2 regions of the Cupriavidus sp. TMH.W2 genome follow, and region 2 is predicted to be linked to the other one. Evidence: predicted binding sites of a transcription regulator. Region 2 holds the regulator's gene; the other holds the start of a gene.
The links. Region 2 encodes FNR, which switches genes on or off when oxygen is low (the NO sensors DNR and NnrR bind a similar motif). Its sites were predicted from a motif close to TTGATNNNNATCAA; they were not measured.

Region 1: ACREYQ_RS01145 (Kdo hydroxylase family protein) is a predicted target of FNR. The motif match lies at 6,517-6,530, and genes of this name have one in related genera.

Annotation. Positions count from the first base shown of each region.
Region 1 is NZ_CP193792.1:236,636-248,138, reverse strand. It holds gene thiC (phosphomethylpyrimidine synthase ThiC) at 1-1,500, opposite strand, end outside; TPP riboswitch at 1,602-1,703, opposite strand; gene ACREYQ_RS01155 (acyl-CoA dehydrogenase family protein) at 1,904-3,565, shown strand; gene ACREYQ_RS01150 (GMC family oxidoreductase) at 3,581-5,260, opposite strand; gene ACREYQ_RS01145 (Kdo hydroxylase family protein) at 5,459-6,403, opposite strand; gene metK (methionine adenosyltransferase) at 6,606-7,769, opposite strand; gene ACREYQ_RS01135 (lysophospholipid acyltransferase family protein) at 8,103-8,990, shown strand; gene ACREYQ_RS01130 (lipid A biosynthesis lauroyl acyltransferase) at 8,987-9,880, shown strand; gene dapF (diaminopimelate epimerase) at 9,933-10,799, shown strand; gene ACREYQ_RS01120 (polyphosphate kinase 2 family protein) at 10,908-11,503, shown strand, end outside.
Region 2 is NZ_CP193792.1:2,111,385-2,122,887, reverse strand. It holds gene ccoO (cytochrome-c oxidase, cbb3-type subunit II) at 1-124, shown strand, start outside; gene ACREYQ_RS09755 (cbb3-type cytochrome oxidase subunit 3) at 128-292, shown strand; gene ccoP (cytochrome-c oxidase, cbb3-type subunit III) at 295-1,212, shown strand; gene ccoG (cytochrome c oxidase accessory protein CcoG) at 1,262-2,734, shown strand; gene ACREYQ_RS09740 (hypothetical protein) at 2,778-2,987, shown strand; gene ACREYQ_RS09735 (hypothetical protein) at 2,984-3,229, shown strand; gene fnr (fumarate/nitrate reduction transcriptional regulator Fnr) at 3,248-3,973, opposite strand; gene ACREYQ_RS09725 (sulfite exporter TauE/SafE family protein) at 4,052-4,810, shown strand; gene scpB (SMC-Scp complex subunit ScpB) at 5,401-6,201, shown strand; gene rluB (23S rRNA pseudouridine(2605) synthase RluB) at 6,207-8,135, shown strand; gene rimP (ribosome maturation factor RimP) at 8,437-8,925, shown strand; gene nusA (transcription termination factor NusA) at 8,922-10,397, shown strand; gene infB (translation initiation factor IF-2) at 10,489-11,503, shown strand, end outside.

The sequences.
Region 1 (11,503 bases), 1.9 Mb from region 2:
CAGGTGCTCCTTGGGCGTGACGTAGCAAAGCATGGCGGTGCCCATCCAGCCGATATTGGCCGCGCCGATGCCGCTGGTGATGTGGTCGTAGCCGGGAGCGATGTCCGTCACCAGCGGTCCGAGCGTGTAGAACGGTGCCTCGTAGCAATGCTTGAGTTCTTCGTCCATGTTGGCCTGGATGCGCTGCAGCGGCACGTGGCCCGGGCCTTCGATCATCACCTGCACGTCGTGCTGCCACGCCTTGGCGGTCAGTTCGCCCAAAGTGCGCAGTTCGCCGAACTGGGCGTCGTCGTTGGAGTCCGCGATGCAGCCCGGACGCAGGCCGTCGCCGAGGCTGAACGACACGTCATAGGCCTTCATGATTTCGCAGATCTCGTCGAAGTGCGTGTACAGGAAGTTTTCCTTGTGGTGCGCCAGGCACCACTTGGCCATGATCGAACCGCCGCGCGAGACGATGCCCGTGACACGGTCGGCGGTCAGCGGAACATAGCGCAGCAGCACGCCGGCGTGGATGGTGAAGTAGTCGACGCCCTGCTCGGCCTGCTCGATCAGCGTGTCGCGGAACATCTCCCAGGTCAGGTCCTCGGCGATGCCGCCGGTCTTGTCCAGCGCCTGGTAGATCGGCACCGTGCCGATGGGCACCGGCGAGTTGCGCAGGATCCATTCGCGGGTTTCGTGGATGTGCTTGCCGGTGGACAGGTCCATGATGGTGTCGGCGCCCCAGCGGATCGACCACACCATCTTTTCCACTTCCTCGGCCAGCGACGAGGTCACCGCCGAGTTGCCCAGGTTGCCGTTGATCTTGACGCGGAAATTGCGCCCGATCGCCATCGGCTCCAGCTCAGTGTGGTTGATGTTGGCGGGGATGATGGCGCGGCCCGAGGCAATCTCCTGGCGCACGAATTCCGGCGTGATGTCTTCCGGACGCAGCGGCAGGCCGGCGCCGAGCGCGTTGCCGGGGTGCTGGCGCAGCAGCGCCTTGTATTCGGGCTTGTCGTACAGCGCCTGCAGGTTCAGCGATTCGCGCAGGGCCACATATTCCATTTCCGGCGTGATGATGCCGCGGCGCGCATAGTGCATCTGCGACACATTGGCGCCGGCCTTGGCGCGGCGCGGGTTGGTCAGCTGGGCAAAGCGCAGGTGCGCGGTGGCGGGGTCGTTGGCACGGTCGCGGCCGTATTCCGACGACAGGCCGGACAGCATTTCAGTATCGCCGCGCTCTTCGATCCACTTGGCGCGCAGCGCCGGCAGGCCGGCCTTCAGGTCGATATGCACGTCCGGGTCGCTGTAAGGACCCGAGGTGTCGTACACCGGGATCGGCGGGTTGGACATCTCGCCCTTGTCGGTACGCGTCGACGTCTGCAGGATGGTGCGCAGCGGTACGCGGATATCCGGGCGGCTGCCGGTCAGGTAGGTCTTGCTGGAAGCCGGATAGGCGAATTTCTGGTCGAGGTCGCTTTCAAGCGATTCGAAGGATGCAGCGGGGGCAGTACGGGCCATGGGTGTCGTCCTCTCTCTTGCGGGGGTGGACGAAACCAGGAGCCTTGTGAGCGCTGCCTGGGGCCTGAAGCCTGGGGCGGCGAGTCCCGGAGGGACTGGAGACTTGGTCTTGTGAAACTTCCCACGCCGGTACTAGCCGGATCGGGTTCGAAGGGACTCTCTCAGCCGCACGGCCCATCCGTACGGCACCCCTGTTTCATCCAACGGGGTGAATTTAAGCACAAGGTGCCGGTGGGCGCCAGTGCCAGTTCCCTGCCGATTGTGGTGCCACAGCTGTGCGGAAAGGTATCGAATCGCCCATGCTGCGCCGCAAAATCGCCCGCAAGGGGACCACCGTGCACTCAAACACCGGCTACGTGATCTACCATGCAAGCAACCGGCAAGCACCGATCCAGGAGACATCATGACCGACGCCGCCACGCACCGCGTCTTCAACCAGGTGCCGGATCTCGCGCACTACAACCTGTTTGGCTGCGACCGCGCCGTGCGCGCCGCGCTGGAACGCCTCGGCGGCGGCTGGCATGCCGACGCGCTCGGACAGTTCGGCGCGCGGCTGGGCGAGCCTGAAGTGCAGCAGTGGGCAGCCGACGCCAACCACTTTACGCCCGAGCTGCACACCCACAGCCGCACCGGCGAGCGCATCGACGTGGTGGACTTTCACCCGAGCTGGCACGCGCTGCTCGGCCTGTTGCGCAGCCAGCAGCTGCAGGCCATGCCCTTCGCGCAGCCGCGCGCGGGCGCATGGGCGGCGCGCACGGCCGGGTATTTCCTGCAGGCACAGGTGGAGTCCGGCTCGCTGTGCCCGCCGACCATGACCTTTGCCAGCATCCCCGTGCTGCGCAAGGAAGCGGCGCTGTTTGCCGAGCTGGAACCGCGCCTGTATGCCACCGAGCATGATGCGCGCGACCTGCCGTGGCGCAGCAAGACCGCGATCATGATCGGCATGGGCATGACCGAGAAGCAGGGCGGATCGGACGTGCGCGCCAACACCACCGTGGCGCGCGCGGTGCGCGGCGAAGGCCGCGGCGCGGAATATGCGCTGACCGGCCACAAGTGGTTCTTCTCCGCGCCGATGTGCGATGCGCACCTGGTGGTCGCGCGCATGGGCGCCGAAGACGGCCCGCTGTCGTGCTTCTTCGTGCCGCGCTTTCGCGACGACGGCAGCAGGAACGCAGTGCAGATCCAGCGCCTGAAGGACAAGCTCGGCAACCGCTCCAACGCCAGCAGCGAGGTCGAGTTCCGCGATGCCACCGGCATCCTGATCGGCGAGGAAGGCCGCGGCATCCCCACCATCATCGAGATGGCCACCAGCACCCGGCTCGACTGCGTGATCGGCAGCGCCGCGATCCTGCGCGCGGCCTTCGTGCAGGCGCTGCACCATACGCGCCACCGCAGCGCCTTCGGGCGCCTGCTGGCCGACCAGCCACTGATGCGCAATGTGCTGGCCGACCTGGCGCTGGAATCCGAAGCGGCCACGCTGCTGATGATGGAACTGGGCCACGCCTTCGAGCATGCCGAGGACGATCCGCTCGCGGCGGCCTGGAAGCGCGTGGTCACGCCCGCGGCCAAGTTCTGGGTCTGCAAGCGCACGCTGGAAGCCACCGGCGAAGCGATGGAAGTCTGGGGCGGCAACGGCTACGTCGAAGAAGGCCCGATGGCGCGGCTGTACCGCGAGGCGCCGGTCAATTCGATCTGGGAAGGCTCGGGCAACATCATGTGCCTGGACGTGCTGCGCGCGATCCAGCGCAATCCGGACGATGCCGCACGCTTGCTGCAGGACCTGTCGCGCCGCGCCGGCGGCCATCCCGCGGTGCGCGCGGAACTGGCCTCGCTGCAGGCATTGCTGCGCGAGCCCCCCGAACTGCTGGAAGCCAACGCGCGCCGCTTTGCGCAGGGACTGGTGCTGACCGCGCAGGCCGCGCTGATGCTGGCGCATGCCGATACCGAGAGTGCGGAGCTGTTCGTCGCCAGCCGGCTGGGGCGGCAGCATGGGCGCGTCTTCGGCACGCTGGATGCGGATGCCGATGTGCTCAAGCGGGTGTTCTCGCGCGGCTTCGAAGGCTAGGGCTCACACCTCCCGTCAAGCCTCCATCGATTCCAGCACCCGCAGCATCACGCGCGGCGCATAGCGGATCAGGTCGTGCGCGCGCTCGCCGATCATGATCGCGGGTGCATTGGTGTTGCCGCCGATCAGGGTTGGCATCACTGACGCGTCGACCACGCGCAAGCCCTCCACGCCGCGCACGCGCAGCTGCGGGTCCACCACCGCCATCGCATCCATGCCCATGCGGCAGGTGCCGACCGGGTCATAGATGGTATCGGCGTGCTCGCGGATCAGCTCGCGCACGGCGGCATCGTCGCTGCCGTCGGCGCGCAGGCCGGCCGAATAGAGCTCGCGCCCGCCAAAGCATGCCAGTTGCGGCTGCGACAGGATGCTGCGCACGATGCGCACACCGGCCACCAGATCGTCCAGGTCGCGGCCATCGCTCAGGTACTTCGGATCGATCAGCGGCACACGCCCGATATCGGCCGAGGCCAGCCGCACCTCGCCACGGCTGCGCGGGCGCAGCAGGCAGACATGGCATCCATAGCCGTGGCCGAAGTTCAGCCGGCGCATGTGGTCGTCTGCCATCCCGACCACAAAATGCAGCTGCAGGTCAGGCTCGGGCAGCTCCGGCCGGCTGCGCAGGAAGCCGCCCGCCTCGGCAAAGTTGCTCGACAGCATACCGGTGCGCTCGCGCCGGTAGCGCAGCATTTCGGACACCAGCCGCGCCAGGCCGCCGAACGACACCCCGAACAGCTCGGGCACGGCGGTGCGCTTGTGCAGCACGATGTCTAGATGGTCCTGCAGGTTGGCGCCCACGCCGGGCAAGTCGTGCACCACGCCGATACCGTGTTCGCGCAACTGCGCGGCGGGGCCGACCCCCGAAACCATCAGCAGCTGCGGCGAGCCGAACGTGCCCGCGCACACGATCACGTCGCGGCGCGCGCGCAGCAGCTGCTGGCGGCCGTCCCGCACCACCAGCACACCGGCGGCGTGGCGGCCTTCGAAGACGATGCGCAGCGCCTGCGTATCGGTCAGCACGTGCAGCCGCGCGCGGCCGCCGTTGCAGGCGCGGTCGCGCGCATTGCCGCCGTGCAGGTAGGCGCGCGCGGCATTCCAGCGCTCGCCCGCGTGCTGCGTGACCTGGTACCAGCCCACGCCCTCCTGCTCTTCGCCGTTGAAGTCTTCGTTGCGCGGAAAGCCCGCCTGGTGCGCGGCCTCGATAAAGCGTTCGGCAAAGGGGTTGGGGGTGCGCAGGCCGCAGACATGGAGCGGACCATTTCCGCCATGCAGCGGATCCTCGTCGCTGCCCGCCAGGCGCTCATTGCATTCCGCGCGGCGGAAATAAGGCAGCACGTCGTCCCACGCCCAGCCGTCGCAGCCGGCGTCGGCCCAGGCGTCGTAGTCGGCGGGCCGGCCGCGGGTGTAGATCATGGCGTTGATCGAAGAACTGCCGCCCAGCCCGCGCCCGCGCGGCTGGTAGCCGCGGCGGCCGTTCAGGCCCGGCTGCGGCACCGTCTGGAAGCCATAGTTGCGGGCCCCGGCACGCGGCAGCATCGCGGCCATCCCGGCGGGTGTGCGTACCAGCACATGGTGATCGTGGTGCCCGGCCTCGACCAGCGCGATGGCGTCGTCGCCGCTGTCGGCAAGCCGCCCCGCCAGCGCACAGCCCGCCGAGCCCGCACCGACGATGACGTAGTCATAGGTGGTTTCCATCTGTCTCCCCGCGAGTCCGCAGGCGGCGCGCATGCGTGAGCCGGGCTGCGCCGGTGCGCCCGCCCTTGTCCGTCCAGCGGATGGCAAGCCGTGAGATTCAGTGTAGACGTTAGCCGCAGGGGTGGAGAAGGACGGCGGCAAGGGACGTGCGCGAGCCGCCGGCCACGGGCAGGCGGGCTTGGATAGCTTCTGCGCTGATCAGGAAACCAGCATCGGCCGCCCGAGCATGCGCGACAGCACTGCCTCGGGCGAGTGGGTGTGGTCGGAAATCGCCTGCGGCGCCAGGTAGATGGTCTGCTCCATCATCGCGCGCCCGCGCATGGCTGCGTGCAGCAGCTGGTCGCTGAAGACGATCCAGGTCGAGCCGGGCGGGAACTGGAATTCCTGCTGCGGCACGTTGGCCTGGTAGTCCAGGTCGGCCTTGGCCAGGTCATGCAGCTGCAGCATGCGGTGGTCGTATTCCGAGCGCTTGCGCTTGGTGATATGCAGCAGCTTCATCAGCGACGCCTGCCCCGGCCACATGCCATGGGTCTTGGGCACGAACTTCCGCGCAAAATCGCCGAACGGCTCGCCCACGCGCCACACGCGCGGCGCGGCCGGGTCGATATTGTGGAACACGCGCAACAGGCGCTTGCCCAGCATCGGGTTGGACGGGAACGAGTCCACGTGCAGGCGGGTGTCGTCCTTGCGCCAGCTGACCGGGCGCCCGGCGATCTCGCTGGGCCGCAGCGACGTGCCGGCGCGCGTCATGTGCGGGGTATATTCCGGGAACAGCGTGCTCACCAGCGCCTCGCTGTTGTCGGCGTAGCGGCGGATCAGCGTGTACAGGTCCGCCAGGTCCTGCGGGCTGCCCTGCGCACCGCGCACCGCGGTGTCGTCGGCGCGCAGGTTGATGTTCTTGGACTTGCCGTCCGAATAGCGACTGTCCAGGAAGCGCTCTTCGCCCGGCTGGAAGCGGAAATTCAGGTTCGGGAAGTACAGCACGGCGCCCTGCTCCAGCTCGCGGCGCAGCGTGGCGCGCTCTTCCGCCGTGACCTGGGGGGCCCACTCGGTATAAGGCTGCGGACGGATCAGGTTGAGCTGACCGGCGGCAGCGTGCGGCTGAATTGAGGTCGACGGGGCAAGGACAGGCGCTTCGGACATGGCATCCTCTGGAAACGGTCACCAGTGTTTGGGGTCGGCCGCCGGCGTGGCGGCTGGGAATGGCGGGATTTTACTCCCTGCCGCCAGCCGTGGCGCCGGCGTCACGCGGCGACTGGACCAGGATCAAACCGGCGTGAAAAAACCCCGCGGGCCCTTGCGGGCCGGCGGGGCTTGCCGTCAGTGCTGCTGGCCCGGGTGGCGCTTACAGGCCGGCCGCGGCACGCAGGGCGGCCGCCTTGTCGGTGGCTTCCCACGAGAACTCCGGCTCTTCGCGGCCGAAATGGCCGTAGGCGGCGGTCTTCTCGTAGATCGGGCGCAGCAGGTCCAGCATCTGCACGATGCCCTTCGGGCGCAGGTCGAAATGCTCCTGCACCAGTTCGGCGATCTTGGCGTCGGGAATCTTGCCGGTGCCTTCGGTGTAGACCGTCACGTTGATCGGGCGGGCCACGCCGATGGCATAGCTGACCTGCACCTGGCACTGGCGCGCCAGGCCCGAAGCCACCACGTTCTTGGCCACGTAGCGCGCGGCGTAGGCGGCCGAGCGGTCGACCTTGGACGGGTCCTTGCCCGAGAACGCGCCGCCGCCGTGGGGCGAGGCGCCGCCGTAGGTGTCGACGATGATCTTGCGCCCGGTCAGGCCGCAGTCGCCCTGCGGGCCGCCGATCACGAAGCGCCCGGTCGGGTTCACCAGGTACTTGGTTTCCTTGAGCATCCCGGCCGGCAGCACCGGTTTGATGATCTCCTCGATCACGGCTTCGCGGATCTGGGCCTGGGTGATGTCGGGCGAATGCTGGGTCGACAGCACCACGGTGTCAACGCTGTGCGGCTTGCCGTCGACATAACGCACCGTAACCTGCGACTTGGCGTCCGGGCGCAGCCAGGGCAGGCGGCCGTCGCGGCGCAGCAGCGACTGGCGCTCGACCAGGCGGTGGGCGTAATAGATCGGGAACGGCATCAGTTCCGGGGTCTCGTCGCAGGCATAGCCGAACATCAGGCCCTGGTCGCCGGCACCCTGGTTCAGGTAGTCGTCTGAGGCGCGGTCCACGCCCTGGGCGATGTCGGGCGACTGCTTGTCATAGGCCACCAGCACGGCGCAGCCCTTGTAGTCGATGCCGTATTCGGTGTTGTCGTATCCGATGCGCTTGATGGTGTCGCGCGCGATCTGGATATAGTCGACATTGGCGGTCGTGGTGATTTCCCCGGCCAGCACCACCAGACCGGTGTTGCAAAGCGTCTCAGCTGCCACACGCGCATACTTGTCCTGCGCCAGGATGGCGTCCAGGACGGCGTCGGAAATCTGGTCGGCGACCTTGTCGGGATGGCCTTCGGAGACGGATTCCGAAGTAAAAAGGAAGTCGTTTGCCACGAACTTATTCTCCAGGTTGGCTATTGCGTGCCAGCCTGTTCGGGTTCATGGCGGCGACGCTTTAGCGGTATTTCAGGCAGCCCGGTTTGAGCCGCATCGCCCCGCAAGTTGTCAGTTAACTCGGCGATACACGCTATTATACGCGCCTGCCGGCTTCGTTGCAGCGCGCCAATGGCGCGGTACAACACTTGCCGGCACGCCGGGGCGCTGTGCCCGTGCTGGTCCCTGTTGACGGCACGCGGCGTGCGGAACTGAATGCCTCCATCGAAAAAAACGCCTCCTTGCGCGTCTGTTCCCGGCACGGACCCGCGACAGACCTGTTTTTCGCGCCTGATGACCTTTTTGTTCTGGCTGATCTCCCGTTTCCCCCTGCGGCTGCTGCAAGCCGTGGGCGGCGCCCTCGGCCTGCTGATCGCACGTCTGCCGGGCCGCTATGGCCAGCGCCTGCGGGACAACTTCCGCCTGGCGTTCCCTGATGCCACGGAGGCGATGATCGACGAAGCCGCCCGCTCGACCGGGCGCATGATCATCGAGATGCCCTACTTCTGGAGCCGCAGCAGGATCGGCGCGAAGCTCTACGGCTTTGACGACTACCTGTGGCCAGAGCTCGGGAAGCTGCAGGCGCGCGGCAAGGGCATCATCATCCTGACCCCGCACCTGGGCTGCTTTGAAGTGCTGCCGCAATCCCACGCACTGCATCGCCCGGTCACCGCGCTGTTCAAGCCGCCGCACCAGCCCTGGCTGCGCGAGTGGATCGAGAAAATGCGCACCCGCCCCAATATGCATATGGCGCCGGCCACGCCGCGCGGCGTGCGCATGCTGGTGAAGGCGCTCAAGCGCGGCCAGGCGGTGGGCATCCTGCCCGACCAGGTGCCCAGCGGCGGCGAAGGCAGCTGGGCGCCGTTCTTCGGCAAGCCCGCCTATACCATGGCGCTGGTGCACCGGCTGCAGCAGCTGACCGGCGCGCCGGTGGTGGCGGTCTTTGCCGAGCGCCTGCCGCGCGGCGCCGGCTATCGCGGCCACCTGCGCGTGATCAACGGCGGCGGCATGCTGCCGGACGATCCTGCCACCGCCGCGGCGGCCATCAACCGGACCATCGAGGAACTGGTAAGCCTGTCCCCCACCCAGTACCTGTGGGGCTACAACCGCTACAAGCAACCCGCCGGAGCAGGCACCCCGGGCAACGATACCGAGCCGGCCACTGATCAATCGATTTCATGAGCCGTATGTTCACGTGGCTCGGCATCGGCCTGCTGACGGTGCTGGGCAAACTGCCGTACCCCTTCGTCGCGCGCTTCGGCGAGGCGCTGGGCGGCCTGCTGTACCGTTTGCCCAGCGAGCGGCGCCGCGTGGTGCAGGCCAACTTGCGCCTGTGCTTCCCGGAGCGCACCGAGGCCGAGATCGACGCGCTGTCGCGCCAGAGCTTCCGCATCCTGTTCCGCAGCTTTGCCGAGCGCGGCATCTTCTGGACCGGCAGCGAGGCACAGATGCGCCGCTGGGTGCAGATCGACGACCAGGCCGACCTGGTGGCACTGGATGGCACCCCGCATATCCTGGTGACGCTGCACCTGTCGGGCGTGGAAGCCGGCGCGATCCGCCTCACCATCCACCTGCGCGAGCATGTCGGCCGCTCCGGCGCCTCGCTCTACACCACACAGAAGAACGCCCTCTTCGACGGCTTCCTCAAGCACGCCCGCGGGCGTTTCGGCGCCAACATGATCTCGCGCAACGACAGCGCGCGCGACATCCTGCGCGGCCTGAAGAAGGGCGAGGCGATGCAGCTGATCGCCGACATGGACTTCGGCGAGCGCGATTCGGAGTTCGTGCCGTTCTTCGGCGCGCAGGCGCTGACGCTGACGTCGGTATCGCGGCTGGCGCGGCTGACCGGGGCCAGGGTGGTGCCGATCTACACCGAAATGCTGCCCGACTACCAGGGCTATGTGCTGCGCGTGCTGCCGGCCTGGGAGCACTACCCGGGCGCGAGCGTGACGGAAGACACGCGCCGCATGAATGCCTTTTTCGAGGACTGCATCCGCCCGCGCGTGCCCGAGTACTACTGGGTGCACAAGCGCTTCAAGAACCGCATGCCGGGCGAGCCCGCGATCTACTGAGCGCGCCAGGCAGGTCCAGCGCGTCCGGCGCGCCGCAGCTACAATCGCCACCATGAAACTCCAGTTCACCAAGATGCACGGCGCGGGCAACGACTTTGTCGTGCTCGACGGCATCCACCAGCAGATCGACCTGACCCCGGCGCAGTGGCGTGCCCTTGCCAGCCGGCATTTCGGCGTGGGCGCAGACCAGATCCTGATCGTCGAGAAACCGAGCCGACCGGACGTCGACTTCCGCTACCGCATCGTCAATGCCGACGGCAGCGAGGTGGAGCACTGCGGCAACGGCGCACGCTGCTTCGTGCGCTTTGTCACGGACAAGGGCATGACCGACAAGCGCTCGGTGCGCGTGGAGGTGATGAACGGCGTGATCACGCTGACGCTGCAGGACGATGGCCAGGTCACGGTGGACATGGGCGCGCCCGAGCTGGAACCGGCGCGCGTGCCGTTCCGCGCGCAGGGCCTGCCGACCCGCACCGAGGGCGCCGACACGCTGTACGGCCTGGAGGTGAACGGCCGCACCGAATGGATCTCGGCGGTGTCGATGGGCAACCCGCACGCGGTGCAGGTGGTGGCCGACGTGGAGAACTTCCCGGTCCTGCAGGACGGCCCGGTGGTGGAATACCACCCCGCCTTCCCGAACCGCGTCAACGCCGGCTTCATGCAGATCGAAGACCGCCACGCCATTCGCCTGCGCGTCTACGAGCGCGGCGCCGGCGAGACCCTGGCCTGCGGCACCGGCGCCTGCGCGGCCGTGGTGGCCGGCATCCGGCGCGGCCTGCTGGACTCTCCGGTGCGGGTCCACACCCATGGCGGCGAGCTGAACATTGCCTGGGACGGCGCCGCTGAACCGGTGCGCATGACCGGCCCGGCCACCACCGTGTTCGAAGGCAGCATTGACCTGGCAGCCCTGCCGGCCTGACCATAGGGGCTGCGCGCCCCTTTCCGCACTCCCCGCCTCCGTTGCAACGGAGCCCTGGCGGGGGCGCCCATTCCCTTGATCCTGCAGGTCAGACCGATTGGAGCGCCCATGCCGCTGGACGATTTCCGCATCACCTCGGGCAAGCAATTCCGCCTTGCCGGCTTCGACCCGGGCAGCAAGCCGCTGTCCTGCGGCAAGAAAGAGGAAGACCTTGCCCGCATCGTCGAGCTGAGCAACGCCCTGGACGCGCAGCAGGACATCTTCTATGCCGAGCACCGCCGCAAGCTGCTGGTGGTGCTGCAGGGCATGGATACCAGCGGCAAGGATGGCACCGTGCGCAGCGTGTTCCGCAGCTTCGATCCGCTGGGCATCCGCGTGGTCGGCTTCAAGGCCCCGTCGCCGGAGGAACTGGCACGCGACTACCTGTGGCGCGTCCACCTGCAGGTGCCGAAGGCGGGCGAGATCGTGGTCTTCAACCGCAGCCACTATGAAGACGTGCTGATCACGCGCGTGCACGACTGGATCGACGCCGCCGAATGCGAGCGGCGCTTGCGCCAGATCCGGGACTTCGAGGCCATGTTGACCGAGACCGGCACCACCATCGTCAAGTGCTTCCTGCACATTTCCCGCGATGAGCAGAAGGCGCGGCTTGAAGCGCGCCTGGCGGACCCGCAGAAGCACTGGAAATTCGACACCACCGACCT
Region 2 (11,503 bases):
GGCACCGGAAGCGCTCAAGGGCAAGACCGAAGAGGACGCGCTGGTTGCCTACCTGCAAGGCCTGGGCACCAACCGCCGCAACGTCCGCGTGGATGCCGCAGCGGCCGCGGCACCCAAGGAGTAAGCCATGGCCATGATCACTGCCATGGCGACCGTCGTGTCGATGGTCGTCTTCCTGGGGATCTGCTGGTGGGCCTGGTCCGCCGGCCGGCAGGCCGCCAACCGGGAATCCGCCATGCTGCCGTTCGCGCTGCCTGACGAAACCACGACAACATCGAGCCGGAACACCTAGCCATGAGCGATTTCATTTCCGAATTCTGGAGTTACTACATTGCCGCCATCGCGCTCATCGGCATCGTCTGGTGCGTGTGGCTGCTGTTCTCGCAACGCAAGGTCGCCAAGACTGCCGGTGGCACCGAAGATACCGGGCACGTCTGGGACGGCGACCTGCGCGAGCTGAACAACCCGCTGCCGCGCTGGTGGATGTGGATGTTCCTGCTGGCCTGCATCTTCAGCCTGGTCTACCTGGTGCTGTATCCGGGCCTCGGTTCATATGCCGGCGTGCTGAAGTTCTCCACGCAGGGCGAACTGGCCGCGCACCGCGCGACGCAGGAGCAGATGCAGAACGAGATCTACGCCAAGTACCTGAAGATGGACGTCAATCAGGTTGCGGCGGACCCGCAGGCGCGCGAGATCGGCCAGCGCCTGTTCCTGAACTACTGCGCGCAGTGCCATGGCTCGGACGCGCGCGGCAGCCGCGGCTTCCCGAACCTGACCGACAATGACTGGCTGTATGGCGGCGAGCCGGAAACGATCCAGCAGACCATCACCAAGGGCCGCAACGGCGTGATGCCGTCGTTCGCCGCGACCATCGATGGCAAGCAGGCGGGCGACGTGGCGCAGTACGTGCGCTCGCTGTCCGGGCTGTCGTCGGATCCGATCCGCGCGTCGCGCGGCGAGGGCACCTTCAAGACGACCTGCGTGGCCTGCCACGGCTCCGGCGGCAAGGGCAATCAGGCGATCGGGGCACCGAACCTGTCGGACAACGTCTGGCTCTATGGCAGCTCGGAAGCCAGCATCGTCGATGCCATCCTGAAGGGCCATAACAACCATATGCCGGCGCATGAGGAAATCCTGACGCCCGAACGCATCCGCATGCTGACCGCCTATGTCTGGGGTTTGTCCAATACCGGGGGCGGAGCCGGGCAATGACCGACGACTCATGTGAGCGGGCGCTGGCGGCTCGCGGGAGAGCATGCCCATGAATGCCACCGGGACCGAAGAAATGGCCCGGGCGGCCGATCTGCAACGGTCGGCCGCTGCGCCGGGCGAGACCTCTGACGAAACCCTTTACGAGGTCCGCCGCAAGATCTATCCGCGCTCGGTGAAGGGTGCCTTCTCCAGCTGGCGGGTCTGGATGGTGATCCTGACCCAGCTGATCTACTACGGCACGCCCTGGCTCCAATGGAATGGCCGCCAGGCCGTGCTGTTCGACCTTGGCGAGCGCAAGTTCTATATCTTCGGGCTGGTGCTGTGGCCGCAGGACGTCATCTACCTGGCGGTGCTGCTGGTCATCTCCGCGCTGGCGCTGTTCCTGTTCACGGCGATAGCGGGGCGGCTGTTCTGCGGCTACGCGTGTCCGCAGACGGTCTACACCGAGATCTTCATGTGGATCGAGCGTCGGGTCGAAGGTGACCGCATCGCGCGCATCCGGCTCGACGGCGATCCGTGGAGCCTGCGCAAATTCCGTATCAAGGCGACCAAGCACTTGCTGTGGGTGCTGATCGCGCTCTGGACCGGCTTTACCTTCATCGGCTACTTCGCCCCGATCCGCGAACTGGGCGGCGAGGTGCTGGCCCTGTCGCTGGGGCCGTGGCAGGCGTTCTGGATGCTGTTCTATGCGTTCGCCACCTGGGGCAACGCGGGCTTCATGCGCGAGCAGGTATGCAAGTACATGTGCCCGTATGCGCGTTTCCAGAGCGTGATGGTGGACCGCGATACCTATGTGGTGACCTACGACGTCGGCCGCGGCGAGCCGCGCGGCAGCCGCTCGCGCAAGACCGACCACCGCAAGGCGGGCCTGGGCGATTGCGTCAACTGCAGCATCTGCGTGCAGGTGTGCCCGACGGGCATCGATATCCGCGATGGCCTGCAGTATGAATGCATTGGCTGCGGCGCGTGTATTGACGCCTGCAACCAGGTGATGGACAAGCTGGACTACCCGCGCGGCCTGATCCGGTACACGTCGGAGAACGCGATGCGCAAGGGCCTGTCCGCCGTGGCGTCGCGCAAGCGGCTGCTGCGTCCGCGCGTGATCATCTATTCAGTGATCTGGGTCGCGCTGCTGGCCGGGTTCCTGGCGTCGATCGCGCTGCGCACACCGCTGAAGGTCGACATCATCCGCGACCGTGGTGCGCTTGGCCGGGAAGTGGAAGGGCGCTGGATCGAGAATGTCTATCGCCTGCAGCTGATCAACACGACCGAAGCGCCGATGCGGATCCGGGTGAGCGCCGACAGCGACGAACTGAAGAACCTGACGGTGGAGTACGACAAGCAAGCCGAATCGCTGGCGCCGACCTCCAACCGGTTGCTGCCGGTCCGCATCCGCGTGCCGATCGAGGCCGCGGCGCAGGGCACGCACAAGATCAGCGTGACAGTAACGAGCGAAGGCACGGAGCGGGGGCATGCCGAAATCCGGCAATCCACCAGTTTTATCGTGCCGCGCGATTTGTGAAGCCAGGGGACTCGGACGTAGTCGCCAAGACGAAGGGGGCAAGATGAGTCAGCAAGGCAATCCGTGGTGGAAGGAACCGTGGCCGTGGCTGCTGATGAGCGGTCCGCTGGCGGCCATGGTGGCGTGCGGCGTGACGATCTGGCTGGCGTCAACGCATCCCGACATGCCTGTGGGGGGCGCGACGCGCCATGGCCTGGTGGTGGAGAAGGCCGGGGCCACGCCGTCAAAGCCTGGCACAGCGAGGCAGCCATGAAGTTGCGCTGGCTGATGTGGGTACTTTGGCCGGGGTTCCTGATGGCCGGCTTTGCGACCGCGACGGTCTTTTCAGTCGTTGATCCCGGTGACCTGAAGTTCTTCGGCCATCCGATCGAATCGTCGCGCGAGTCGGTCTACACTGTCGGCTTCCTGCTGGCCTGGGTGTTCTGCGCGCTGTCGAGCGGGCTGACGCTCTACACCATGCCGACGCGGTTGGCCGATACCGATGAACTGGAATGAGGCCGGCGCGGCGGCGGCTCAGCAAGTGCGGCTGTAGAGTTGCTTGATGCCGTCGATGTCGACCAGCTTGACGTGGCGCTGGCGGATCTGGATCAGGCCCGCTTCGGCAAAGCGGGAGAACAGGCGGCTGACGGTTTCCAGCTTCAACCCGAGGTAGCTGCCGATTTCTTCGCGGCTCATGCGCATCACGAACTCGGACGCCGAATACCCGCGCGCCGACAGCCGCTCCGACAGGTTGATCAGGAAGGCGGCGAGGCGTTCCTCGGCGCGCATCGAACCCAGCGTGACCAGCATGAGCTGATCTTGCGTGATCTCCTTGCCCATCAGGCGCAGGAACTGCTGCTGCAGCGACGGCAGGTCTGATGACAGGGATTGCAGATCCTTCATGCGGACCACGCACACCTCGGTATCTTCCAGCGCGGCGGCATCGGAGGCATGCTGCATCTCGCCGAGTCCGTCGAGCCCGACGATTTCACCGGGCAGATGGAAACCGGTAATCTGCGAGCGGCCGTCTTCGGTGGTGACGTGGGTCTTGAGCGTGCCGAAGCGGATGGCATAGACGGCGGTGAGCGGATCGCCCATGCGGTACAGGGTTTCACCCTTGTGCACGCGAATGCGCTCTTGCACCAGCGTGTCCATCTTAGCGAGGTCTTGCTGCGACATGCCAACCGGAAGGCACAGCTGCCCCATCGCACAAGTGGAGCAACGGGGCGACATCTCGGTAATGGGAATGGAGGTGAGCAATTGGAACCTGCTAGAAATGGCAGCGAGGGCGCGATTGATACATTTTAACGTGCGATGTGATCCGGCAGGGAGACAGAATTGACATTTGGGGTGCTGATCAGCGTTTTCCTGCTGGCTTTGCTGGGCGGTGTCCACTGTGCCGCGATGTGCGGTGGCGTGGCCCTCGCCGTGGAACAGCGGCGCGGGATGCCTGCGACAGTCAGCCTGGTGCGCAGCCGCGCTGCCTGGCTGGGCGAGTTGCTGGTGATGCACATGGGCAGGATTTCGACCTATATGCTGCTGGGTGCGGCGCTGGGTGCCGCCGGCGCCTCGGCATGGAAGCAGGATTATCTGCCGGTGCAGCGCTGGCTGTTCGGCGCGGGCAGCCTGATGCTGCTGTGGTCGGGCTGGCGCCTGCTGCGCGGCAGTACCTTTACCGTGAACTGGCTGGAGCGGCTGGCAGCGCGCTGCAGTGCTGCCGCGGCGCGACGGCTCGGCCGCCTGGCCGGCGGCATGCCAGCCTCCGTGCGGGTGCGCGGCGGGCTGGCGCGGCGCTATGGCGTTGGGCTGGCCTGGGGCCTGGTCCCCTGCGGCATGGTCTATGGCGCGCTGACACTGGCGCTGCTGGCGGGCAACGCGGGTTCCGGGGCGCTGGTCATGGGGGTTTTCGGGCTCGGCACGCTGCCGAATCTGCTGGTCTTGTCGGGGCTGTCGGGCTATTTGCGGCTGCTGGCGAGGCGTCCCGCCGTGCGGCTTGGGGCGGGCCTCGCGGTGATGGCGTTTGGCGGCCTGGGTATTGCGCGAGCGGTGCTGCTGCCACATTCGCTGGCCGGGCAGGGGTTCTGTCTGGTGTTTTGATGCTGTCTGGGACTGTTCTGAGGCGTTGGCGCCGCGTGGACAACGGATGATGGTTGCAGGCAGAGGCGGGAATGCCATACAATCGCCAACATTGCGGTATCGCGCGAAGTCAGACAGGCCGCGGTAAGCAGCGGCGAGCAGCGCCAGGCGGCCTTCCTACCAGAAGGCGTGCCCAGGACAAGGGAAGCGGAAGGTTTTCGATGCCCGTCCCGCCCCCGCGGTCCATCCGGTTCAAAAGATCTGGTTCAAAAGTCCGGCTGGCACGGTGGTGTTGTAGATGCCGGCCTAGCTCCCGATACCCGTTTTTTCTTGCGTCCGAGGCGTTCAGTTCGCTGACAGCGACGTCCGTTGTGTGCGGATGCGCGACGCAAGAGGTTCGCTGGCCGGTCCATGACGGCATGCGGACGATCTCCTGCCGGAACGACCCGGCAACTCGATGCAAAGAAAGGGAAGTGCACGGCTTGGATACAGCAGGTATCCGGCTCGCTGCGCAATGAGATGGCGGTGGCTTTCGCACCGCTGTATCCAAAATCTCCGGTGCCCCGGATCCGTCCGGGAGCAGGTGCAAAGACAGGCTGCACACCATCAACATGAATACCCAAGAGGCGAAGGTCGTCCTCGAGACGGCGCTGATCTGCGCGCAGGAACCGTTGCGCGTCAATGATCTGCGGCGACTGTTTGACGATGACGTCGGCGCAGACACCATCCGCGTGCTGCTCGAGGAACTGCGCCAGGACTGGCGGCCGCGCGGCGTGGAACTGGTGGCGCTGGCCAGCGGCTGGCGCTTCCAGAGCCGGCCGGAAATGCGGGAATACCTCGACCGCCTGAATCCGGAAAAACCGCCAAAATATTCGCGCGCCGTCATGGAGACCCTGGCGATCATTGCTTACCGCCAGCCGGTGACCCGGGGCGATATCGAGGAAATCCGGGGCGTGACCGTCAGCACGGAAGTGATCAAGAAGCTGGAGGACCGCAGCTGGATCGAGGTAATCGGCCATCGCGACGTGCCCGGCCGGCCCGCGCTGTATGCCACCACCAAGGCGTTCCTGGACGACCTTGGCCTGCGCACGCTGGATGAACTGCCGCCGCTGGAAGACGCCCAGGCGCAGGCGCAGGCCGCCTTGTTGGAGCAGCAGGCGATCAATTTTGAAGACCTGGCGGCGAACAAGCCTGCCAGCGCCGACGAAGAGGCCTATGCCGAGCCGGCCACACCGGCCGACGAAGGCGCCAATGGCTTCGATGTGCAGCCGCTGCAACCGGCGGCTGCCGAGGCTGATTCGAACGATTTCACCGAACCAGCCGCACCCAATCCGGACGGGGCGCGGGGCGAACTGCCCGACGACGGCAACCCGCCGCACCCGAGCGAGCACGACGAGCGCGTGCCGAACTGAACAACATGCAACATCCGATAGTGAATATCTTGTCTGATTCCGTTGAGCAAGACACCCGCCATGCGGGCGCATCCGCCGACACCGGCGCCGCAGAACCCGGATCGGGCAGCGAAGCCGCGCCCCGCCGCAAGGGGCTGCGCCGCGGGCTGAGGAACCTGGTGGCATCGCGCCGTCAGGCGGCGCAGGACCGTGCCGAGGGCGCCGAAGGCGCCGGCATCGGCGGCCAGGGCGATGCCGGTGAGCCGGGCGCCGCACAGGCGGCTGGCGGCGGGCGCGGTGGCCAGCGTGGCCGCGGCAAGCGCAAGGCGGGTCAGGGCGAGGGCGGCCAGGGTAGCCAGGGCGGCCAGGGCAACAGCAAGGCAGACAAGGTGGACCGCGCGGCCAGGGCCGAAGGCACCGACAAGCCCGAGCAGCCCAGCCGCAAGCGCAAGCCGGGCCAGCGCGCCGGCAAGCCGGCAACGCCTGGCGAGGGCCAGGGCGCCGGCGCGCGCCAGCAGGGTCGCCGCAAGGAGGGCGGCAAGCCGCAGGCGCCGCGCAAGGGCCCCGGCCAGGGCGGCGGTGAAAAGACCGCGGCGAGCAGCGAAGACCTGTTCCGCTTCGTGATCTCAGAGCAGTACGACAGCGAAGACACCGTCATCCCGCGCACCAAGGCCAAGCCGGTGCGCGAGCTGTCGGCCGACGACGACGCGCCCAAGCTGCACAAGGTGCTGGCCGAGGGCGGGCTGGGCTCGCGCCGCGAGATGGAAGAGCTGATCCTGCAGGGCCGGGTCTCGGTCAACGGGCTGCCGGCGCACATCGGCCAGCGCATCCTGCCGGCCGACCAGGTCCGCGTGAACGGCAAGCTGATCCACCGCAAGGTGTCGACCAAGCCGCCGCGCGTGCTGCTGTACCACAAGCCCGCCGGCGAAATCGTCAGCCAGTCCGATCCGGAAGGCCGTCCGACCGTGTTCGACAGCCTGCCGCGCATCAAGACCGGCAAGTGGGTCGCGGTGGGGCGCCTGGACTTCAATACCGAAGGCCTGCTGATCTTCACCACGTCGGGTGACATTGCCAACCGCTTCATGCACCCGCGCTACGGCGTGGAGCGCGAGTACGCGGTGCGCACGCTGGGCGAGCTGGCCGAAGCCGACCGCCAGCGCCTGCTGCACGGCATCAAGCTCGATGACGGCGAGGCCAACTTCCTGCGCATTGCCGATGGCGGTGGCGAAGGTGTCAACCAGTGGTACCACGTGGCCCTGACCGAAGGCCGCAACCGTGAAGTGCGCCGCATGTTCGAGGCGGTCGGGCTGACCGTGTCGCGCCTGATCCGCACGCGCTACGGCCAGTTCCTGCTGCCGCGGGGCCTCAAGCGCGGCCGCTGGCAGGAAGTGGAGCCGAATGATGTCAAGGCGCTGATGGCCGGTGTCGGCCTGAAGGTGCCGGGCAAGGGCGAGCAAGCCCCCAAGGGCGCCACCAAGGTGGGCGGACGCAAGCAGCGTACCGAAGCTGCGATTGCCGGCATGCCGATGCACACCGGCATGGACGGCCTGCCGCGCTTCGACCAGGGCGGTGCCCGCGGCGGTGGCAGCGGGGGTGGCCGCAGCAGCCAGCCGGATCCGATGAAGACGTCGATGGGCTATATCAGCCATGGTCCGACGTTGCTGACCTCGCACGCGGCCAACCTGGGCGGCGGGCGCGGTACCGGCGCGCGCCAGGGCCGCGGTGGTGGCGCTGGCATGGGTGGCGTGGGTGGCATGGGTGGCATGGGTGGCATGGGTGGCATGCGCGGTCAGGGCGGCCAGGGCCAGGGCCAGGGCAAGCCGCGCCGCGGCGGTGGCGAAGCCAACGGCAATGTGATGCCGAAGGCGGCGAAGCCGGGCGGTAACCGTTCCCCGCGCAGCGGCGGAGGCGGTGGTGGCGGCAATCGCGGTGGCAACCGCGGTGGCAACCGATAAGCGCTGATTGCGGCGCACGGCGGGTAGAACGCCCGCCGGCGCCGCATGCAGTGTGCGGAAATGTCTGGCTTTTGCCTTTTCGACATAATCCGCGTATAATTCAAGTCTATTCAAAAAGCCATCCTCGTCGAGGATGGGCGAATGATGGGCATTGCGCCCATTTTTTTTTGGTTCGCCCGTTTTTCGGTTCTCTCCGCTGGGGCGGAGGGGTGGCGGACAGGCAGGGCTGCAGCAGGGTCGTCCCGGACGGCACCGGCGGGTTTGCCTGCCACGGTGTTGATGGCCATTACTCGGGATAACAGTGCATCTGGCAGATTTGATCGAAACCACCCTTGGCGGCATGGGATATGAGCTGGTCGAGCTCGAGCGTGCCCCGGCCGGATTGCTGCGTGTCTATATCGATCAGCCTGAAACCGGCATTGCCATCGAGGATTGTGAAAAGGTGAGCCGCCAGCTCACCCACGTGTTCACCGTCGAGAACGTCGACTACGAGCGCCTCGAGGTCTCGTCACCCGGACTGGACCGGCCGCTGAAGAAGCTGGCCGACTTCATCCGCTTTGCCGGCGAGGAGGCGCGCGTGACGCTGCGCCTGCCCGTCAACGGACAGAAGAACTTCACAGGCATCCTGCGCGAGCCCACCGGCGCGGCGGGCGAGGAGAAGATTGGCCTGGAGTTCGAGGGCAAAGATGGCCCGGCGCTGCTGGAATTTGCCGTATCCGATGTCGACAAGGCACGCCTGGTGCCGGTGATCGACTTCAAAGGAAATCAAAGAAAAGGGAACAAGCAATGAGCCGCGAAGTTCTGTTGCTCGTCGATGCGCTTGCGCGTGAGAAGAACGTCGACAAAGATGTGGTATTCGGTGCCCTGGAGGCGGCGCTCGCCTCGGCCACCAAGAAGCGTTTCGAGGAAGACGTGGATATCCGTGTCGCGATCGATCGCGAGTCGGGCGAGCATGAAACCTTCCGCCGCTGGCTGGTCGTTCCCGACGAGCTGGGCCTGCAGGAGCCGGACAAGCAGATCCTGCTGTTCGAGGCTCGCGATGAAAACCCCGGCATCGAGCTGGGCGACTTTATCGAGCAGCAGATCGAGTCGGTCGAGTTCGGCCGCATTGGTGCGCAGGCTGCCAAGCAGGTGATCCTGCAGCGCATCCGCGACGCCGAGCGCGAGCAGATCCTGAACGACTACCTGGATCGCGGCGAGAAGATCATGACCGGCACGGTCAAGCGCGCCGACAAGAAGGGCCTGATCGTCGAATCCGGCCGCGTGGAAGCGCTGCTGGCCCGCGACCAGATCATCCCCAAGGAAAACCTGCGCACGGGCGACCGTGTGCGTGCCTATATCCTGAATGTGGACCGCGCCGCGCGCGGCCCGCAGATCGAACTGTCGCGCACCGCGCCCGAGTTCCTGATCAAGCTCTTCGAGAACGAAGTGCCGGAAATGGAGCAGGGCCTGCTGGAGATCAAGGCGGCAGCCCGTGATCCGGGCGTGCGCGCCAAGATCGCCGTGGTCGCGCATGACAAGCGCATCGACCCGATCGGCACCTGCGTGGGCGTGCGTGGCACGCGCGTCACCGCGGTGCGCAACGAGATCGGCGGCGAGGCGGTGGACATCGTGCTGTGGTCGGAAGACCCGGCGCAATTTGTGATCGGCGCGCTGGCGCCGGCGCAAGTGCAGTCGATCGTGGTGGATGAAGAGAAGCACAGCATGGACGTGGTGGTCGACGAGGAAAACCTCGCCGTCTCGATCGGCCGCAGTGGTCAGAACGTGCGCCTGGCGTCCGAGCTGACCGGCTGGCAGATCAACATCATGACCCAGGAAGAATCGGCGCAGAAGCAGGCCGAAGAGAGCGATGTCGTGCGCAAGCTGTTCATGTCCAAGCTGGACGTGGATGAGGAAGTTGCCGACATCCTGATCGAGGAAGGCTTCTCCACGCTGGAAGAAGTGGCTTATGTCCCCATCAGTGAAATGATGGAGATCGAGGCCTTTGACGAAGACACCGTCAACGAGCTGCGCAATCGCGCGCGTGATGCGCTCCTGACGATGGAACTGGCCCGGGAAGAAAAGGTGGAAGAGGTGTCGCAGGACCTGCGCTCGCTCGACGGCCTCAACCCGGAACTGATCGGCAAGCTGGCCGAAGGCGATATCCATACGCGTGACGACCTGGCCGAACTGGCCGTGGACGAGCTGGTCGAGATGACCGGTGTCAGCGAGGAAGAAGCCAAGTCGCTGATCATGAAAGCACGGGAACATTGGTTCAACTGAGGGACACGGCCGGGCCGGCCTACACCTGGCCCGGGCGCGCTTTCCGCAACAATCTGTCCCGACGTAGAAACCAAGCATTGAAAGGGTTTGAATGGCAAGCACAACAGTTGCCCAACTGGCCGCAGAACTGAGTCGCAGCGCAGCTGCCCTGCTGGAACAATTGCAGGCGGCTGGGGTGGGCAAAGCGACGCCAGAAGACATCATCACGGAATCGGATAAGACCAGGCTGCTGGACTATCTGAAGCGCTCGCACGGCCAGGCCGACGACAGCGCCCGCAAGAAGATCACACTGACCAAGCGCGAAACCTCCGAGATCCGCCAGTCGGATGGCGCCGGCAAGACCCGCACGGTCCAGGTGGAAGTGCGCAAGAAGCGCGTGCTGATCAAGCGCGACGAAGCTGCGCATGATGCCCAGGCCGACGGTGCCGAGGCGCAAGCCCCGATCGTCGACGCAGCCGAGGAGGCGCGCCGCGAAGAGGAAGAAAGCCGCCAGGCCGAGCAGCTGGCGCGCCAGGAAGCCGAAGCCAAGGCCGCCCGCGAGGCAGCCGAGCGCGAGGAAGCCGAGCGCCGCGCCCGCCAGGAAGCACTGGAGGCTGAACAGCGCCGCCAGGCCGAACTCGCCGCCCGCAAGGCGGAGGAAGAGGCCGCCGCATCGCGCGCCGTGACCGAAGCCAACGAGGACTCCTCGCGCAAGAAGGCCGAGGACGAGAAGGCACGCGTCACCGCCGAACGCGCCGAGGCGCAGAAGGCTGCCGACGAGGCCAAGGCCGCCGCCGACAAGGCCCGCGCCGAGCAGGAAGTCGCCGCGCGCAAGCGCCGCGAGGCCGCCGAAGCCGAAGCCCGCGCGATCCAGCAGATGCTGAACGCGCCGGCACGCGTGCTGAAGGCGCCGTCCGAGCGCAAGGCCGAGGAAAAGAAGGCTGAGCAGACCGGAACGCTGCACAAGCCGGTCAAGCCGGCGGGTGCGACCGAAGCCAAGCCGGGCGAGAAGAAGCCGGTGACCGCTACCGCCACTACCGCCACCGCCGACAAGAAGGGCAAGGTCGTCAAGGCCGGCACGTCGTCGACGTGGCAGGACGAAGGCAGCCGCAAGAAGGGCAGCGGCC